4 regions of the Streptomyces lusitanus genome follow, and region 2 is predicted to be linked to each of the others. Evidence: riboswitches for the same ligand, from Rfam matches in the RefSeq annotation. Region 2 holds a riboswitch; each other region holds the start of a gene.

Region 1 (4,202 bases), on a different contig from region 2:
GTGCGGGGACCTGCGGATCCGCGCCATGCGCTCACCGGTGGGATCAGCGCCGAAGGCCTGCGGCCGCAGGGCACGCGGCCCCGCTCCGGGGGCGGAAGAAGCGGCCACGGTACCTCCAGAGGAAATCGATCGGAGTTTCCATTATGTGCGGCGGCCGGGACAGCCGGGGCGGGTTGTGGACAAGCCCGCGGGGCGGGTCCGGCGCCGGGGCCCCGGATCCGCCCCCGCCGTCACGCGACCGCCGCGATCCGCGACCGGATGTCCTCCGGGGACAGCGTCCCCTTCGCCGTGACGTGGTCGCCCGAGGATTCGCCGCGCAGGCGGCGGCCGATCCACGGGACCAGGAACTCGCGGGCCCAGTGGACGTCGTCGCGGCGGATCTCCAGGGTGCCGCGCGGCGGGAGCGGCGGCCACGGCTGCTCCGGGTCGGCGGGCACCTTCAGGCCGAGGGCGAGCCCGGCGCGCAGCGCGACGCGCGTGTGTCCCTCGGGTGAGAGGTGCAGCCGGTCGGCGTCCCACGCCCTGCGGTCCTGCACGCTGCGCAGCGACCACAGGTCGAGCACCGGGCAGCCGTACCGGTCGGCGACGGCCCTGACGTGCCCGTTGTACGTGGCGATCTTGCCGCGCAGATGCTTGAGCAGGGGGACCCCGCGGGTGTCGAACCCGGTGGTCACGAGCACCGTGCCGGCCGCCGCGGCGAGCTGGGCGACCGCCTTCTCGAAACGCTCGGCCACCTCGTCCGGGTCGGTGCCGGGGCGCAGGATGTCGTTGCCGCCCGCGCAGAAGGAGACCAGGTCGGGGGCGAGTTCGACGGCCCGGGGGACCTGGTCGGCCACGATCTGGTCCAGCAGCTTGCCGCGCACCGCGAGGTTGACGTAACCGAAGTCGCCCTCGGGTCTGCGGTCCGCGAGCAGAACGGCGAGGCGGTCGGCCCAGCCGACGAACGCCCCGTCGGGGCCGGGGTCGCCGACGCCCTCGGTGAAGCTGTCCCCCACCGCCACGTACGACCCGATCACTGTTGCCTTGTCACTCTTCGAATCGTCTGCCACAGCCGGACATGATTCACCTTCCGATGTGACCTACGCGACCGTAGGGGAGGGTTGACGTGCGGTGAGATAAGCCACTCTCAAAGCTTTGGCCAAGCCCGGAATAGCCAGGCCGGTAGCCGGGTCGGGAGCCAGGCCGGGGGCAGCCGCCGCCCGGACCCGGACACACCGGAGGCCGGGCCCCGTGGATCGGGGTCCGGCCTTCGGCGCGCGTGTCAGGAAGGGTGCCGCGAAGGGGTCAGATGGAGACGCCCTTGGAGCGGAGGTAGGAGATCGGGTCCACGTCCGAGCCGTAGTCCGGGGTGGTGCGGATCTCGAAGTGCAGGTGCGGGCCGGTCACGTTGCCGGTCGCACCGGAGAGACCGACCTGCTGGCCGGCGCTCACGGTCTGGCCCGCCGAGACGGACAGCGAGGACAGGTGGGCGTACTGGGCGTAGTGGCCGTCGTTCAGCTGGATGACGACCTGGTTGCCGTACGCGCCGCCCCAGCCGGCGGAGACGACGGTGCCGGCGCCGACGGCCTTCAGGGAGGTGCCGGTCGGAACGACGAAGTCGGCACCGGTGTGGTAGCCGCTGGACCACATGCTGCCGGCCACCTTGTAGGCGGTGCCGACGCTGCCGCCGGACACCGGGGCGGTGAAGCCGGAGGACGGAGCGGTCTGGGCGGCGGTGTCGTCGGAGGAGGACTCCTCGGACGACTGCTGCGCGGGCTGCTCGGCCGGCTTCTCGGCGGGCGCCTCGGCCTTGGGCGCGGCGGGCTTGGCGGTCTGCGGCGCCGTGGACTGCTTCGGCGTGCTCGTGGCGGCGGCCTTGCCGTCGACGGAGAGCTTCAGACCCGGGTGGATGAGTGACGGGTCGTCACCGACGGCCTCGCGGTTGTCCGCGTAGAGCTGCTTCCAGCCACCGTCGACGTGCTCGGACTCGGCGATCTTGGCGAGGTAGTCGCCGGCCTTCACGGTGTACGTGCGGGCCTCGTCGCCCTGTTCGGCCTTGGCCTGCTGGCCGGTGACGGACAGCGACTGGACCGACGTCTGGGGGGCCGACTCCGGCGTCGCGGCGTGCGCGCCGGTGGCGCCGAGGAACGGCAGGGCGAGAGCGGCGCCGCCGGTTCCGGCGACGGCGATGGAGCGGGTGAAACGCTGAGCCTTGGTACGGCGGTGCTTACCCTTCGCGGGCATGACGAATTCCTCTCCGGCGCCTACGAGGTGAGCTGTCGGGTGCGGACTGGAGATGTCCGGCCGCGTCGCTGCGCGGCTTAACCCCAAGCCTGTTTCCGGGGTCCGGAACAGGCAGTTGTACCTGTGGGTCCCCCGCTCCTGCCGTACGTCGGGTCAGTGTGTGCGGGCTCCGGGCGGCGGCAGGATTAGGCGTCCGTCCGGATCGGTTGGGAACGTAAGCGACCCCGACGCGGCGAAACAAGCGCGTGTTCCCGCGAACCCGCTTTTTCCGTGATCGAAAGGCGGAAAAGACGTCACCGTGCGTCGATCTGGAAAACGAGCGGCGGGCGAATTCCCTTGTCACGGAAGGGGATTACGTGAGCATGGCGACAGCGCACGGTCACCGGTATGACGATGCTCACGCGACCCATCCTCAATTCCCCTTCTACAGGGGCACGTTAACCTCAAACGCCCCAATCGGACAGAACGCATCAATCAAGATGATGTCGGACGGGCCGGCCACCACAATCGCGACATCTTGATCTTGGCGACAGCGACCCGTGGCCCGCTTCCCGCGAGCGAACAAAAAGCGACACAATCCAACACCGTGAGGGCGGCCGGCAGCTCATTGCCCCAGGCAGGTATGTCGTATCGTCGAGTGGTGCCCGTCGACGAGCCGCGGCGACGGCGCGGAGTGGGAGGAGCCGTCCGTGACGCAGGAGATCCCGTCGACCGAGCCCCGGCTGACCGGTGTGCGCAACTTCCGCGACGTGGGCGGGCTGCCCACGGTGGACGGACGGCGGGTGCGGCACGGGGTGCTGTTCCGCAGTGGTCACCTCGCCCACGCCACCGCCGAGGACGCCGCCTTCCTCGCCTCGCTCGGCCTGCACACCGTGTTCGACTTCCGCAACGCGGCCGACCAGAAGCTGGAAGGGCCGGACGTCGCGCTGCCGGGCGTGCGCAACGTCAACCTGCCGCTGAGCGACCCGGCCGACGGCGCGGAGTTCTGGAAGATGGTGCGCGACGGCGACCTGGACCAGCTGCGCGCGATCCTGGCCGACGGCCAGGGCGCCGACCGGATGATCACCTCGTACCGCATGATCATCAAGGAGCGCACCGCCGAGCACGCTCAGGTGCTGCGCGCGCTCGCCGAGGACAGCGTCCCCGCGCTGATGCACTGCGCGGCCGGCAAGGACCGCGCGGGCCTCTCGGTGGCGGTGACCCTGCTCTCCCTGGGCGTGGAGCGCGACGCGATCGTCGAGGACTACCTGAAGTCCAACGCCAAGCACCGCCGCTACAAGGTGCGCCGCAGCGGCACCTCCGCGGACGCCTACTCCCCCGAGGTCATGGAGCTGCTCAGCCCGCTCTTCGACGCGCGCGAGGAGTATCTGGCGGCCGCCTTCGCGACGGTCGAGGAGACCTGGGGCGGCGTGGACGCCTACCTGGAGCAGGGGCTCGGTCTCACGCCGGCCCACCGGGAGCGGCTGCGCGAGCGCCTGCTCGACTGACGACCGCCTCCGCCGCCCCCGCGTGTCCTGCTCGCTCGGCCCGCGCTACTTCTTCGGCGCGATCTCGAAGAGGAAGTAGATGAAGGCCGCGAACAGGTGCCCGACCACGATGTAGACGAACAGCCGGACCCACAGGGCCCGGGGAAACTTCTCCTCCATGTCCTTGCCGCTCACGGGGTCTCTCCAGGGGTCGGGCCCAGGCACAGGGCGGCCGTGGGACTCTGCAGCAGGGTGTGGACGAACAGCAGCTCGACCCCGTCGGCGTCCTGCGCGGCGATGCGGTGCGGGGTGAGCGAGTCGAAGTGGGCGCTGTCGCCCGGGGACAGCCGGTGCAGGGTGTCGCCGAGGCGCAGCCGCAGCCGTCCCTTGAGCACGTACAGCCACTCCTCGCCGGGGTGGACCCGCACGATGTCGCCCTGGGAGCCGTGCGGCACCTGGACCCGCAGCGCCTGCATGCCGCGTCCGGCGGCTCCGGCCTGCCAGTACGTCCAG
Region 2 (4,202 bases):
GCCACTTCTTCCGCACCTACTACGCGCCGAACAACGCGGTGCTGTCCGTGGTCGGCGACATCGACCCGGAGCAGACGCTCGCCTGGATCGAGAAGTACTTCGGCTCCATCCCGGGGCACGACGGCAAGCCCGCCCCGCGTGACGGCTCGCTGCCCGACGTCATCGGTCAGGAGCTGCGCGAGGTCGTCGAGGAGGAGGTCCCCGCGCGGGCGCTGATGGCCGCCTACCGGCTCCCGGAGGACGGCACGCGCGCGAGCGACGCGGCCGACCTCGCGCTCACCGTCCTCGGCGGCGGCGAGTCCTCGCGGCTCTACAACCGGCTGGTGCGCCGCGACCGCACGGCCGTCGCGGCCGGGTTCGGCCTGCTGCGGCTGGCGGGGGCGCCGTCGCTGGGCTGGCTGGACGTGAAGACGTCCGGCGACGTCGAGGTGCCGGTCATCGAGGCCGCCATCGACGAGGAGCTCGCCCGGTTCGCCGAGGAGGGCCCCACCGCCGAGGAGATGGAGCGCGCCCAGGCCCAGCTGGAGCGCGAGTGGCTGGACCGGCTCGGCACGGTCGCCGGCCGCGCCGACGAACTGTGCCGCTACGCCGTGCTGTTCGGTGACCCGCAGCTCGCCCTCACCGCCGTCCAGCGGGTGCTCGGGGTGACCGCGGAGGAGGTCCAGGAGGTCGCCAAGGCCCGCCTGCGCCCGGACAACCGCGCGGTGCTCGTCTACGAGCCCGTCGCCCCCGCCGCCGACACCGACGCCGACGCCACCGACGAGAACGAGGAGACGGCGAAGTGACCGAGCTCGCCACGATGGAGTTCCACCCCCGGCCGCAGGCGGGCGAGGCCAAGCCCTGGGCCTTCCCGGCCCCCGAGCGCGGCGCCCTCGACAACGGCCTGACCGTGCTGCGCTGCCACCGCCCCGGCCAGCAGGTCGTCGCCGTCGAGGTGTGCCTCGACGCGCCCCTGGACGCGGAGCCGGAAGGCCTCGACGGCGTCGCCACGATCATGGCGCGCGCCTTCTCCGAGGGCACCGACAAGCACTCCGCCGAGGAGTTCGCCGCCGAGCTGGAGCGCTGCGGCGCCACCCTGGACGCGCACGCCGACCACCCCGGCGTCCGTCTCAGCCTCGAGGTGCCGGCCTCGCGGCTCGCCAAGGGGCTCGGGCTGGTCGCCGACGCCCTGCGCGCGCCCGCCTTCGCCGACAGCGAGATCGAGCGGCTGGTCCGCAACCGCCTCGACGAGATCCCGCACGAGCTGGCGAACCCGTCCCGCCGCGCCGCGAAGGAGCTCTCCAAGGAGCTGTTCCCGGCGAGCGCGCGCATGTCGCGCCCGCGCCAGGGCACCGAGGAGACCGTCGAGCGCATCGACTCCGCGGCCGTGCGCGGCTTCTACGAGAAGCACGTCCGCCCGGCCACGGCGACCGCCGTGGTGGTCGGCGACCTCACCGGCGTCGACCTGGACGCGCTGCTCGCCGACACCCTGGGCGCCTGGACCGGCTCGCAGGGCCGGCCGCGGCCCGTCGCGCCGGTGGTCGCGGACGACACCGGCCGCGTGGTGATCGTGGACCGGCCCGGCGCCGTGCAGACGCAGCTGCTGATCGGCCGGATCGGCCCGGACCGGCACGACCGGGTGTGGCCGGCGCAGGTGCTCGGCACGTACTGCCTCGGCGGCACCCTCACCTCGCGCCTGGACCGCGTCCTGCGCGAGGAGAAGGGATACACCTACGGCGTACGGGCGTTCGGCCAGGTGCTCCGGTCGGCGCCCGACGGCACGGGCGCGGCGATGCTGGCCATCAGCGGCTCGGTCGACACCCCCAACACCGGCCCCGCGCTGGACGACCTGTGGACCGTGCTGCGCACGCTGGCCGGCGAGGGCCTCACCGACGAGGAGCGCGACGTCGCCGTGCAGAACCTGGTGGGTGTGGCGCCGCTGAAGTTCGAGACGGCGGCGGCCGTCGCGAGCACCCTGGCGGACCAGGTCGAGCAGCACCTGCCGGACCACTACCAGGCCGACCTGTACCGGCAGTTGGCCGCCACGGGCACCGTGGAGGCCACGGCCGCGGTGGTGAACGCCTTCCCGGTGGACCGTCTCGTGACGGTCCTCGTGGGCGACGCGGCGCAGATCAAGGCACCCGTGGAGGCGCTCGGGATCGGCGAAGTCACCGTCGTGGCGGCCGAGTAGGGACGGAGCGGGACACCCCGCGCGCGAGGGCCCCGGTGGCGGGTACGTCACCGGGGCTCCCTTATGCCCGGATTGAGGCGGAGGTTGCCTGTCTGCCCTGTGGGATGCGCTACAAAACCCGGGAATCGTTTGGGGATTGCGAGATGTCCCGCTTAGTTTCGTGCGGGCTGTTCGTCGGGCAGTGCGCCGCATCCGCGGCACCGGACAGTCATCGCCGAGTCCCCGTACGGCGCGAGCCAGGGGAGCCGGGGACCCACATGAAGTCCCTGGGGTGAATCGGGCGCCCGCGCGTGTCGCGAGGGGGCCCGTAGGAGACCTTCCTGCTCCGAACCCGTCAGCTAACCCGGTAGGCGAGAGGGAAGGAAAGGACCAGCTTGTACATGGCGTTCACGCGCGCCACCGGGAAGCACCGTCGTCCCACCAGCAGCCGTCGCGGCACCGCCCGTGCCGCCGGCGTCGCGGCCCTCGCGGGCAGCGGCGTCGTCGGCTCCCTCGCGGCCCCCGCGCTCGCCGCCGAACCGGCCGCGGCCCGCACCGGCCTCACCCCCGTCGTCACCCTCGGCGACGTGGCCGCCGACCGCATCGACGCCCAGGCCGCCGCCCAGCACGAGGCCGCCCGTGTGGCCGCCGAGGCGGCCGCGCGCAAGGCGGCCGAGCAAGCCGCCCGTGAGCGGGCGGCCGAGGAGGCCGAGAAGGCCCGCGCCGAGCAGGAGCGCGCCGCCCGTGAGGCCGAGCGCAAGCGCCTCAACACCTTCGTCTCCCCGATCCCCGGCTCGTACGTGTCGACCGCCTACCAGAGCGGCGGCGCCATCTGGTCGTCCGGCAGCCACACCGGGATCGACTTCCACGCCGCCTCCGGCACGCCCGTCCACTCCGTCGGCGTGGGCACCGTCGTCGAGGCCGGCTGGGGCGGCGCGTACGGCAACCAGGTCGTCATCAAGATGCACGACGGCACGTACACCCAGTACGCGCACCTGTCGTCGATCGCGGTGTCGGTGGGCCAGGAGGTCGCCGCCGGCGAGCAGATCGGCCTGTCCGGCGCCACCGGCAACGTCACCGGCGCGCACCTCCACTTCGAGGCGCGCATGTCCGCCGAGTACGGCTCCGACCTCGACCCGGTCGCCTACCTCCGGTCGCACGGCGTCACCATCTGAGGCGCGCCCTCCCGCCCTCCGGGCCCCGGCTCTCACGAGAGCCGGGGCTTTCGCCGTTTTCGGACCCGTCCGTCCGGGCGCGGGCTGTCCAAAATTCATGTATGGATTCCGGGCCCCCGTCGGAAATTGTCGCCGATTGCAATAGAGTCACGAACGGACGTCAATCGTCGACGTTTCACGGGGATTAAGCCGGAGGTCGGTCATGCGTATTCCCGCGCACTCGGTGTGCACGGCGATCCGGGACGACATCGTCGCCGGTGTCCACGAGCGCGGGGGCCGGCTCACCGAGGAACTGCTCGCCCGCCGCTACGGGGTCTCCCGCGTCCCCGTCCGCGAGGCGCTGCGCACGCTGGAGGCGGAGGGGTTCGTGGTGACCCGGCGGCACGCGGGCGCGTGCGTGGCGGAACCCACCGAGCAGGAGGCCGCCGACCTGCTGGAGATGCGCCGGCTCCTGGAGCCCCTCGGCGCCTCCCGGGCGGCCCAGCGGCGCACCGACGCCCATCTGAAGGTGCTGCGCGGCCTGGTCAGGCTGGGACAGGAACGCGCACGTCAGGGCAACAGCGACGACCTGCGCTCGCTGGGCGGCTGGTTCCACGAGACGCTCGCGCAGGCGTCCGGCAGCCCGGCGCTGACGTCGATGCTGACCCAGCTCAGGCACAAGATCGCCTGGATGTACGCGGTCGAAGGCCCGCCCGACCCGGTCGCGTACTGGGCGGAGCACGGCGCCATCGTGGACGCCGTGGCGCGCGGCGACGGCGAGCGGGCGCGGGCCCTCACGGCGCTGCACACCGAGCAGGCGAACGCCGGGCACCGGCTGCGGTTCGGCTCGGGCGCGGAGCGCGCCGTCCGCGCGGACCGTGTGAGGAACTCGCAACATC
Region 3 (4,202 bases), on a different contig from region 2:
CATCGCCGTGTACGGGGCGTTCATGGTGCCGACGTTCGGGCTGCTGACCTGGCTGGTGGTGTGGACGCGGCAGCGGGAGCTGCGCACCGTGCGCAAGGAGCTGCCCGCGTACGCGGTGGCCGGCTGGCTGCGTCCGGCGGAGCCGTTCGCGCTGGGTTCGATGCGGGCCCGGCGGCTCGCCCGGAAGTTCGCCCGCGAGCACGGAGGCAGGCCGGCGGCGCGGGCGGTCGCCCAGTACGAGGCGTACGCGACGTCGCTGGCGTTCCTGCGACACCGGGGCCGCGCGGGGAAGGCGGGGGCGGACTTCGTGACCCGGGAGCGGGAGCTGCTGCTGGAGCTGTGGCACCGGCGCGCGGCGGCCCGCCCGGCGCTGGAGCACGCGGCCCGGCTCACGGCGCCCCCGGTGCCGTACGGCGCGGGATGGGCGTACGGGCCGGTGTCCGCACCGTGGCCGGCGCCGGGGCAGCCGCCGTATCCGGCGTACGGGGAGAACCCCTACCGCCGCTGAGAAGGCCCCGGACATGCGGAACCGGCAGCCCTGACGTCGGGGGGTCGTCGTCGGGACTGCCGGCGTTCACGGCGACGGCGGCCGGGACGCGGCCGCCGGGGTGGTTCAGATGCTGAGGCCCTTGCCGGCCAGCCAGGCGGCCGGGTCGATGCCGCCGGAGCCTGCGGTGTGGACCTCGAGGTGGAGGTGGGCGCCGGTCACGTTGCCGGTGGCCCCGACGCGGCCGATCACGTCGCCGGTGTTGACCTTCTGGCCGACGCTGACGTTGATCGACGACTGGTGGGCGTACCAGATCTCGGTGCCGTCGTCGAGGGTGAGCACGGTCTTGTAGCCGTAGCTGCCGTCCCAGCCGGCGGAGGTGATCGTGCCGGTGTGGACGGCCTTGATCAGGGTGCCGGTGGGGGCGGCGAAGTCGAGTCCGGTGTGGTAGCCGGAGGACCAGTAGGCGCCGGCCTGACCGAAGGTCGAGGTGATGGTGTACGAGGAGGTCGGCAGGGCGTACTGCTTGGCCAGCTCGGCGAGGCGCTCGGCCTCGGCCTTCTTCGCGGCCTCCTCCTCCGCCTTCTTCTTCGCGGCCTCGGCCTTCTCCTTGGCCTCCTGCTCCGCCTTGGCGGCGGCCTCGGCGGCCTCCTTCTCGGCGGCGGCGAGGGCGGCGGCCTGCGCCTTGCTCTGCGCCTGGCCCTGCTGCTGCTCGACCTGCGCCATGATGCGGGCGCGCAGCGCCTCACCGGCGTCGGCGGCGCCCTCGTCGGTGTCGGCGGTGGTCATGCCGATGTCGCTGAGGGGGGTGCTGGAGCCCTTCGGTGTTTCCTCGTCGGAGATGAGGGAACCCACGTTGGGCAGGTCGGGCATGGAGATGGAGACGGGCGGCTTGCCGGTCTGGGCGCTGGCCATGCCGCCGGCGCCGACGGCGGCTATGACGCCGACGCCCAGGACGGTGGAGCTGCGGGCGAGTCCGCCTCCGCGCTGCTTGGCGACGCGGTGCCGGCCGCGCACGGGGCGCACGGACTCCGCGGTGGGGTTCCACTCCTCGAAGGGCCCCTCGTCGGCGCCGGGGGCGCCGTAGGCGAAGGTGTCGCTCGGCTTGAACGGGGCCTCGGGGGCAGGCGGGTTGGACGCCACGTGGGCGCGCTCCTTTCCTTCCTTCTCGCCTACCGGGTTAGCTGACGGGTTCGGAGCAGGAAGGTCTCCTACGCGCGTCCACGACCGTGTTTCCACGGCGATGTCCGCCCGATTCACCCCATTGAGGTGGTTCCCCGGTTCCCTCGCGGGATTCGGCGCGTGCGCACGGAGCCGACTTCTGTGACGGCTGGGACGACCGCGCTGCGTTATCGAACGTTAATAGACGCGGGGGCCGGATTCCAAGCCGTTCCTCTTGATCGTTAACGATTTCCGCACGGACGTAAGCGCCATGAGCGGGTGAAAACGGGCGAGTTGACCGCGCCTCGGACGGCCGGTCAGATTTGACGGTACGTCAGTTGTTATGCGATCCGAGGCCGTTCGCTCACTGTGCGTGAAGGGTAAGGGGGTGCGAGTGGCGGCACGGAAAAACACCGAGGGCCGGAATCCTCTCGGATTCCGGCCCTCGGCCTTCAGTAGCGGGGACAGGATTTGAACCTGCGACCTCTGGGTTATGAGCCCAGCGAGCTACCGAGCTGCTCCACCCCGCGTCGGTAAACACCAGTGTACGGCATCCGCGGAGTCCCCCGCACATCCCTTTCCTCCGGGGGCGTTCAGCCGCCCAGCAGGTGCGCGTTCGGCGCCTTCGCGCGCTGCTCGTACTCCGGCAGGACCAGCACCGTGGCGCCCCCCTCCGCCAGCACCGCGCTGCCGTCGGCGTCCGTCACGAAGGTGTCCGGCTCCCGCCAGGCCGTGACCACCCGGCGCACCCCCGCGTCCAGGATGAGCCGCGCGCAGGGCGCCGGCCGGGACGCGCGGCGGGCGCACGGCTCCAGGCTGGAGTACACGGTGGCGCCGGCCAGCCGCGGGTCGGTGGGGTCGGCCTTGGCGAGCGCGGCCTCCTCCGCGTGCACCACGGGGTCGCCGCCCTCCCGGGAGTGGCCCCGCGCCAGCTCGGTGCCGTCGGCGGCGACCACGACGGCGCCGACGCTGAACGCGGTCTCGGAGGGCGGGCACTGCGCGGCCAGCTCGCAGGCGAGGGCGAGCCAGTGCCGGTCGGCCGCGGACGCCGGCGCGCCGGCGCCGGGCGCGGTGGGCTCGTAGCGCATGAGGACGACGTCGCCGACGGGCCGGGTCTCGACCAGGCGAAGCCGTCCGCCCTGGTAGGAGCCGGGCCCGAACAGGCGGGGGGCGTCCGGGTCGCCGACGAACAGCGGGGCGAGGACCAGCTGGACCTCGTCGGCGAGGCCCTGGGTCATCAGCTGGGTGTGGATCCGGCCGCCGCCCTCCACCATCAGCCGCCGCACCCCGCGCACGTCGTGCAGGTGCTCCAGCAGCCGCCGCCAGTCCAGGGCGTCGCCGAGCGGGACGACGTCGGCGGCGATGCCGAGCGCGCGGGCCCGTTCGGCGCCCTTGCCGGTGGTGTAGAGGACCTTGTCGCCGCCGGTGTGCCAGAAGCGGGCCGCGGGATCCAGGTCGCCGGAGCCGCTCACCGTGACCTTCAGCGGGTACTCCGGGCGTCCGTCGGCGACCCGGGCGGCGCGGCGCTCGGGCGAGTTGACCAGCAGCCGGGGGTTGTCGGCGCGGATCGTGCCGGCGCCGACCAGGATGGCGTCCACGGACGCCCGCACCTCGTCGACCCGGTCGAAGTCGGCCGGGCTCGACAGCAGCAGCCGCTCCGGGCCGGTGTCGTCCAGGTAGCCGTCGAGGGAGACGGCGGCGGACAGCAGGACGTACGGGTGCGGCATCGGCGGGCTCTCCCGGGTGCGGGCGGCGGCGGGACCGCTGCGCGGTCCGGCTCCAGTCTGGCAACCCGTGCGGCGGGAGCCGTCCGTGCCCCGGCCGCCGGGCGGGGGGGGTCGGGCTCGATGCCTCGGCCGCCGGGGGTGCGGGGTCCGGGTTCGACGCCCCGTGTCGCCGGGCGTCCGGGCGTGCGGTCAGGGCTCGATCAGGCCGACCCGGATGGCGTAGCGGGTGAGCTCCAGCCGGTCCTTCAGGCCCGGTTCCGCCTCCTCGCCGTCGGTGTGCCGAGGACACCGACGGCCCGCGGCCGGGGGCGCGGCGCGGGCCGTCACCGTCCAGCCTCCGCCCCGGAGGGGGGCGGCGCCATCGGTGACAGTCCCCATTTTCCCGGCGCGGACGGCCCCGTGCCCGCGGTCTCCTGCGTACCGGTCCCCCCTGAGGTTGGGGGGCGCGACGGATGGCTCCGGCCGTGCGCCCCGGGCGACCCTGGAGGCACCGTACCGGGCGGGTGACGACCTCTGCGCACGGGCAAACTCCTGGACATGCGGCCCGAGTTCGCGGCACGCCGACGGTCCGCGCACGTCCCGGTGCCCGGAGCGACGGCCGCCGGCGGTGTGACCGGGCGGCCACCCCCTGGAAAGGAGGAGCCGTGCCCCAGTCCGACGACGATCGCCTGGTCGACCTCGCGGCCCGACTCGAGCACGAGGACCCCCGCTTCGCCCGCTCCCTCACCACCGGCCGCCCGACCCGCCCCCGCGAGTACCGGCGCACCGGCGCCTGGTGGGTACTGATCGCCGGGCTGGCCATGCTGACCGCGGGCATCGTCGCCCCC
Region 4 (4,202 bases), on a different contig from region 2:
GCCCAGCCGGACGCCCACGGTGCGCTCCGCCGAACCGGGGAGCGAGAAGACGCCGTACGGCAGGTTGTGCGGGCCGAAGGGGTCGCCCTCGGGGACATCGAAGGGGGGCATCGGGTGCTGCCTCGCTTTCGTGTGCGCGGGTGCGCCACGTGTCCGTGGCCGTGCCACACGTTACGGGGTCGCGTCCCGGTGGGCTCCTGCAATAGGGGACGGCTCACAGGGGCGCAGCACGAAACAAGGAGCCGGGCCCGGGTCCGGTGGAGCGCGGCGTGCTCGGTCACAAGGGAAAACAGTTCTCAACCGGTCGTGATCCGGCGGCACAAGAAGGCAAATCGCACGCAATGCGAGGGCATACGAGCGCGGTGAATCGGACGGTCCTCTTGTCCGTATTCTCTGATCATGGCCGCACCCACCGATTGTTCTCTCATCGCCACCGACCTGGACGGGACGCTGCTGCGCGGTGACGACACTCTCTCCGACCGCTCCCTCGCCGCCCTCGCCCGGGCCGAGCGGGCCGGTGCCCGGCACCTCGTGGTGACCGGCCGCCCGGCCCCCAGAGTGCGGTCGCTGCTCGACGACCTCGGCTGCACGGGGCTCGCGGTGTGCGGACAGGGCGCGCAGGTCTACGACGCCGCCGCGCACCGGATGCTGTGGTCGGTCCGGCTGGACCGGGAGCTGGCGGAGACCGCGCTCGGCAAGATCGAGGCCGAGGTGGGGGAGGTGTACGCCGCGGTCGACCAGGACGGGGTCGACGGGCTGACGCTGATCGAGCCGGGCTACCGGATGCCGCACCCGACGCTTCCGGCGGTGCGGGTGGAGCGGCGCGACGACCTGTGGGCGCGGCCGATCAGCAAGGTGCTGCTGCGCCACCCGGAGCTGTCGGACGACGCGCTGACGGCGGCGGCCCGGTCCGTGGTCGGCTCGCTGGCCACGGTCACGATGTCGGGGCCGGGCACGGTGGAGCTCCAGCCGTGCGGGGTCACCAAGGCGACCGGTCTCGCGCTGGCCGCCGGGCATCTGGGGCTGCGCCCCGAGGACACGATCGCGTTCGGGGACATGCCGAACGACGTCCCGATGCTCCGGTGGGCGGGCCACGGCGTCGCCATGGCCAACGCGCACCCGGAGCTGAAGGCGGTGGCCGACGAGGTCACCTCGTCGAACGAGGACGACGGCGTGGCCGTCGTCCTCGAGCGACTGTTCGGGCAGACGGCCGGTCTCGGCCGTCAGAGGTCGGCTCAGTACGCGCCGAAGACGTTGTCGATCGAGCCGTAGCGGTCGGCGGCGTAGTTGCAGGCCGCGGCGATGTTGGCGACCGGGTCGAACGGGTCGAAGGCGGTGCCGGGCACGTGGTACGCCTGGAAGGTCGGGTCGATGACCTGGAGCAGGCCCTTCGACGGGGTGCCCATGGCGGCGTTGGAGTCCCACAGGTTGATGGCGGCCGGGTTGCCGGACGACTCCCGCATGATGTTGCGGTGGATGGAGTCGTAGGAGCCGGGGATGCCGTTCTGCGCCATGATGTCCATCGCCTCGCGGATCCAGCCGTCGAGGTTGTCCGGGTACGCGGTCGTGGAGGCGGCGGTCGTGGCCTGGGTCGTGGGGGCCGCGGAGGCGCTGGTGGCGCCGAACAGCGGCAGCGCGACCACGGCGACGCCGGTGCCGGCGACGGCGAGGGAGCGGACGAGGCGGCGGCGCGACGAAGCGATGACGGGCATGTCTGAGGTTCCTCTCCTACGCCTGCGAGGTGAGCTGTCGGGTTCGGGCGGGAGAGTGCCCGGCCGTGCCCCTTCGGGCATGGCTTCACCCCCAGCCGTCCCGGCGCGGTGTCCGGTACGGCGACTTACCTGGGTCCCCCGCTCCTGCCGTGCGTGAGTTGTCGTCGGGTGTGATGCGGGTGGCGGCAGGACTGGGCGTCCACCCGGCAGGCCCGGAACGTATGCGAGAGCAGATGTCGGGAACAAGTGCGACGATCACACAAGGCCCCGTTTGATCTTGGGATGGGTGGTTTTGGGTGCTTGACCCTTTGCGATCGCCAAGGGTCAACTCCGTTGCGTGGAACGGAAGGACGGGCGTGTGCGAGGGTGGCCCGGCGACCGGTGTGCGCGTGACCCACTTCACGGACCGGTGGCCGTGAGTGCATTTGCGACCAAGAGGAATTGGCGCACCAAGACCGGCAAATCGGACTCAGGGGTGGGGCAGGATGGTTCAGAGGTCACTGTGTCCGGGAAGCCGAGGTATGTCCGTTGTTATCAGCCGATCAAAAACACTCCGCTTCTGATCCCGTATCGCCCTGCTTGTGACCCCGGGCCCTGGCGGTGATCGAAACCTGACCGGATACGCTGAGTCGAGTGGTGGCAGCGACCTATCGACAAACCGTGTAACCGCCAGCAGACACCAGCAGACAGGAGACCCCTCGTGACCGTCGTCGGGCCGTTCGGGCTGAGCGTGCGGGACCAGGCTCTGGAAGCCGATGTCCAGGCCGGATTGACGGCTGTCGAGGAAGGGCTGCTCGAAGCCACCAAGAGCGAGGTGCCGTTCATCACGGAGGCCGCCCAGCACCTGGTGCGGGCCGGCGGCAAGCGGTTCCGCCCGCTGCTCGTGATGCTCTCCGCCCGGTTCGGGGACCCCTACGCGCCCGGCATCGTGCCGTCGGCCGTCGTGGTGGAGCTCACCCACCTGGCCACGCTCTACCACGACGACGTGATGGACGAGGCCGAGGTGCGGCGCGGGGTCGCGAGCGCGAACACCCGCTGGGGCAACTCGGTCGCCGTGCTCACCGGCGACTTCCTCTTCGCCCGCGCCTCGCACATCCTGGCCGACCTCGGCCCGGAGGCGGTGCGGGTGCAGGCCGAGGCGTTCGAGCGGCTGGTCACCGGCCAGATCCTGGAGACCGCGGGCCCGCAGGACGGCCGCGACCCGGTCGACCACTACCTGGACGTGCTCGGCGGCAAGACCGGCTCCCTGGTCGCCGTCTCCTGCCGGTTCGGCGCGATGATGTCCGGCGCCGACGAGACCGTGGTGGACGTCCTCACGCAGTACGGCGAGCGGCTCGGCGTCGCCTTCCAGCTCGCCGACGACGTCCTCGACATCGCCTCCGACTCCCACGAGTCCGGCAAGACCCCCGGCACCGACCTGCGCGAGGGCATCGCCACCCTGCCCGTGCTGCGGCTGCGCGAGCGGGCGGCCCGGCTCGGCCTCGCCGAGGACCTCGCCCTGTGCGAGCTGCTCGACTCCGACCTCACCGACGACGCCCGGCACGCCGAGGCCCTGCGCCTGCTGCGCGCCCACCCCGCGCTCGGCCAGGCCCGCCGGGACACCGTGCGCTACGCCGAGGAGGCGCGTGCCGCGCTCGCCCCGCTGCCGGACGGCCCCGCCAAGGCGGCGCTCGTCGAGCTGTGCGACGCCGTGGTGCACCGGGCCGGCTGACACCCGCCCCTGCCCCGCCCGGTCGCCCCAGCCGGCTGTGCAGCCGGGCCGTCCCGCCCGGCTGCCCCCGTACGCCTCCGGTACCCGGGTGACCCCTACGGGGCGGGTGAGCCTGCGTCGTCCGTGTCATACCGCAGCAGTACGCGGAGTTGAGCCCGCGGTCTGACGATTCCGTCCCGCGGATTTGGTCAGATGGACCACGACGGACAACACCACTTCTCACCGTTTCGGGTGAGAATGGCGGCCCGGGCCGAACTGCTGCGAGGACACGGACGGAAGCCGCCGCCGACCACGGAGGGCACACATGGCACCGAACGAGACCGACGACACGACGACCGCGGGGGAGGTCGAGGAGCGGAGCGCCGGCCGCCGCAGGGCCGCGCGGTACGTCGTCCCCGTCACCGTGATGGGCGTGGCGGCCGCGACGATCGGACTCGTCCCGGCGCTCGCCGACTCCGGCGACCCCGACCTGCCGGAGATCACCGCCGCGCAGCTCATCGAGAAGATCGCGCAGTCGGACGTGGAGCGGCTGTCCGGCACCGTGAAGATCACCACCGACCTCGGGCTGCCGAACCTCGGCGGGCTGGAGAGCGGTCTGCTGTCCGGCGCGGCGGGCGGAGGCGAGGACGGCGAGGGCTCCTCCGCCGACCCGTCCGGCCGGCTCACCGAGCTGGCGTCCGGCACGCACACCCTGCGCGTCGCCGCCGACGGCCCGGACCGCCAGAAGCTGTCGCTGCTGGAGAACGCGGCCGAGTACAGCCTGATCCACAACGGCAAGG

What was found. A riboswitch is a leader RNA that binds a small molecule or an ion and turns the genes downstream of it on or off. The one in region 2 is predicted to bind cyclic di-AMP.
Region 1: it holds a riboswitch for cyclic di-AMP, as region 2 does, so the genes downstream of both, ACFOSY_RS11835 (M23 family metallopeptidase) here and ACFOSY_RS11325 (M23 family metallopeptidase) in region 2, are expected to answer to the same signal.
Region 3: it holds a riboswitch for cyclic di-AMP, as region 2 does, so the genes downstream of both, ACFOSY_RS34045 (M23 family metallopeptidase) here and ACFOSY_RS11325 (M23 family metallopeptidase) in region 2, are expected to answer to the same signal.
Region 4: it holds a riboswitch for cyclic di-AMP, as region 2 does, so the genes downstream of both, ACFOSY_RS30815 (transglycosylase SLT domain-containing protein) here and ACFOSY_RS11325 (M23 family metallopeptidase) in region 2, are expected to answer to the same signal.

The regions. Positions count from the first base shown of each region.
Region 1 is NZ_JBHRWL010000007.1:18,202-22,403, reverse strand. It holds gene ACFOSY_RS11845 (MBL fold metallo-hydrolase) at 1-108, opposite strand, end outside; gene ACFOSY_RS11840 (SGNH/GDSL hydrolase family protein) at 231-1,016, opposite strand; gene ACFOSY_RS11835 (M23 family metallopeptidase) at 1,285-2,223, opposite strand; cyclic di-AMP (ydaO/yuaA leader) riboswitch at 2,228-2,392, opposite strand; gene ACFOSY_RS11830 (tyrosine-protein phosphatase) at 2,913-3,710, shown strand; gene ACFOSY_RS11825 (DUF6126 family protein) at 3,756-3,884, opposite strand; gene ACFOSY_RS11820 (helix-turn-helix domain-containing protein) at 3,881-4,202, opposite strand, start outside.
Region 2 is NZ_JBHRWL010000006.1:406,088-410,289, reverse strand. It holds gene ACFOSY_RS11335 (M16 family metallopeptidase) at 1-785, shown strand, start outside; gene ACFOSY_RS11330 (M16 family metallopeptidase) at 782-2,170, shown strand; cyclic di-AMP (ydaO/yuaA leader) riboswitch at 2,373-2,538, shown strand; gene ACFOSY_RS11325 (M23 family metallopeptidase) at 2,551-3,324, shown strand; gene ACFOSY_RS11320 (GntR family transcriptional regulator) at 3,527-4,202, shown strand, end outside.
Region 3 is NZ_JBHRWL010000033.1:459,517-463,718, reverse strand. It holds gene ACFOSY_RS34050 (PrsW family intramembrane metalloprotease) at 1-508, shown strand, start outside; gene ACFOSY_RS34045 (M23 family metallopeptidase) at 614-1,630, opposite strand; cyclic di-AMP (ydaO/yuaA leader) riboswitch at 1,643-1,798, opposite strand; tRNA gene ACFOSY_RS34040 (tRNA-Met) at 2,105-2,178, opposite strand; gene ACFOSY_RS34035 (dihydrofolate reductase family protein) at 2,242-3,375, opposite strand; gene ACFOSY_RS34030 (hypothetical protein) at 3,565-3,702, opposite strand; gene ACFOSY_RS34025 (DUF3040 domain-containing protein) at 4,020-4,202, shown strand, end outside.
Region 4 is NZ_JBHRWL010000030.1:30,323-34,524, forward strand. It holds gene fahA (fumarylacetoacetase) at 1-111, opposite strand, end outside; gene ACFOSY_RS30810 (HAD family hydrolase) at 400-1,272, shown strand; gene ACFOSY_RS30815 (transglycosylase SLT domain-containing protein) at 1,236-1,712, opposite strand; cyclic di-AMP (ydaO/yuaA leader) riboswitch at 1,717-1,886, opposite strand; gene ACFOSY_RS30820 (polyprenyl synthetase family protein) at 2,413-3,423, shown strand; gene ACFOSY_RS30825 (LolA family protein) at 3,728-4,202, shown strand, end outside.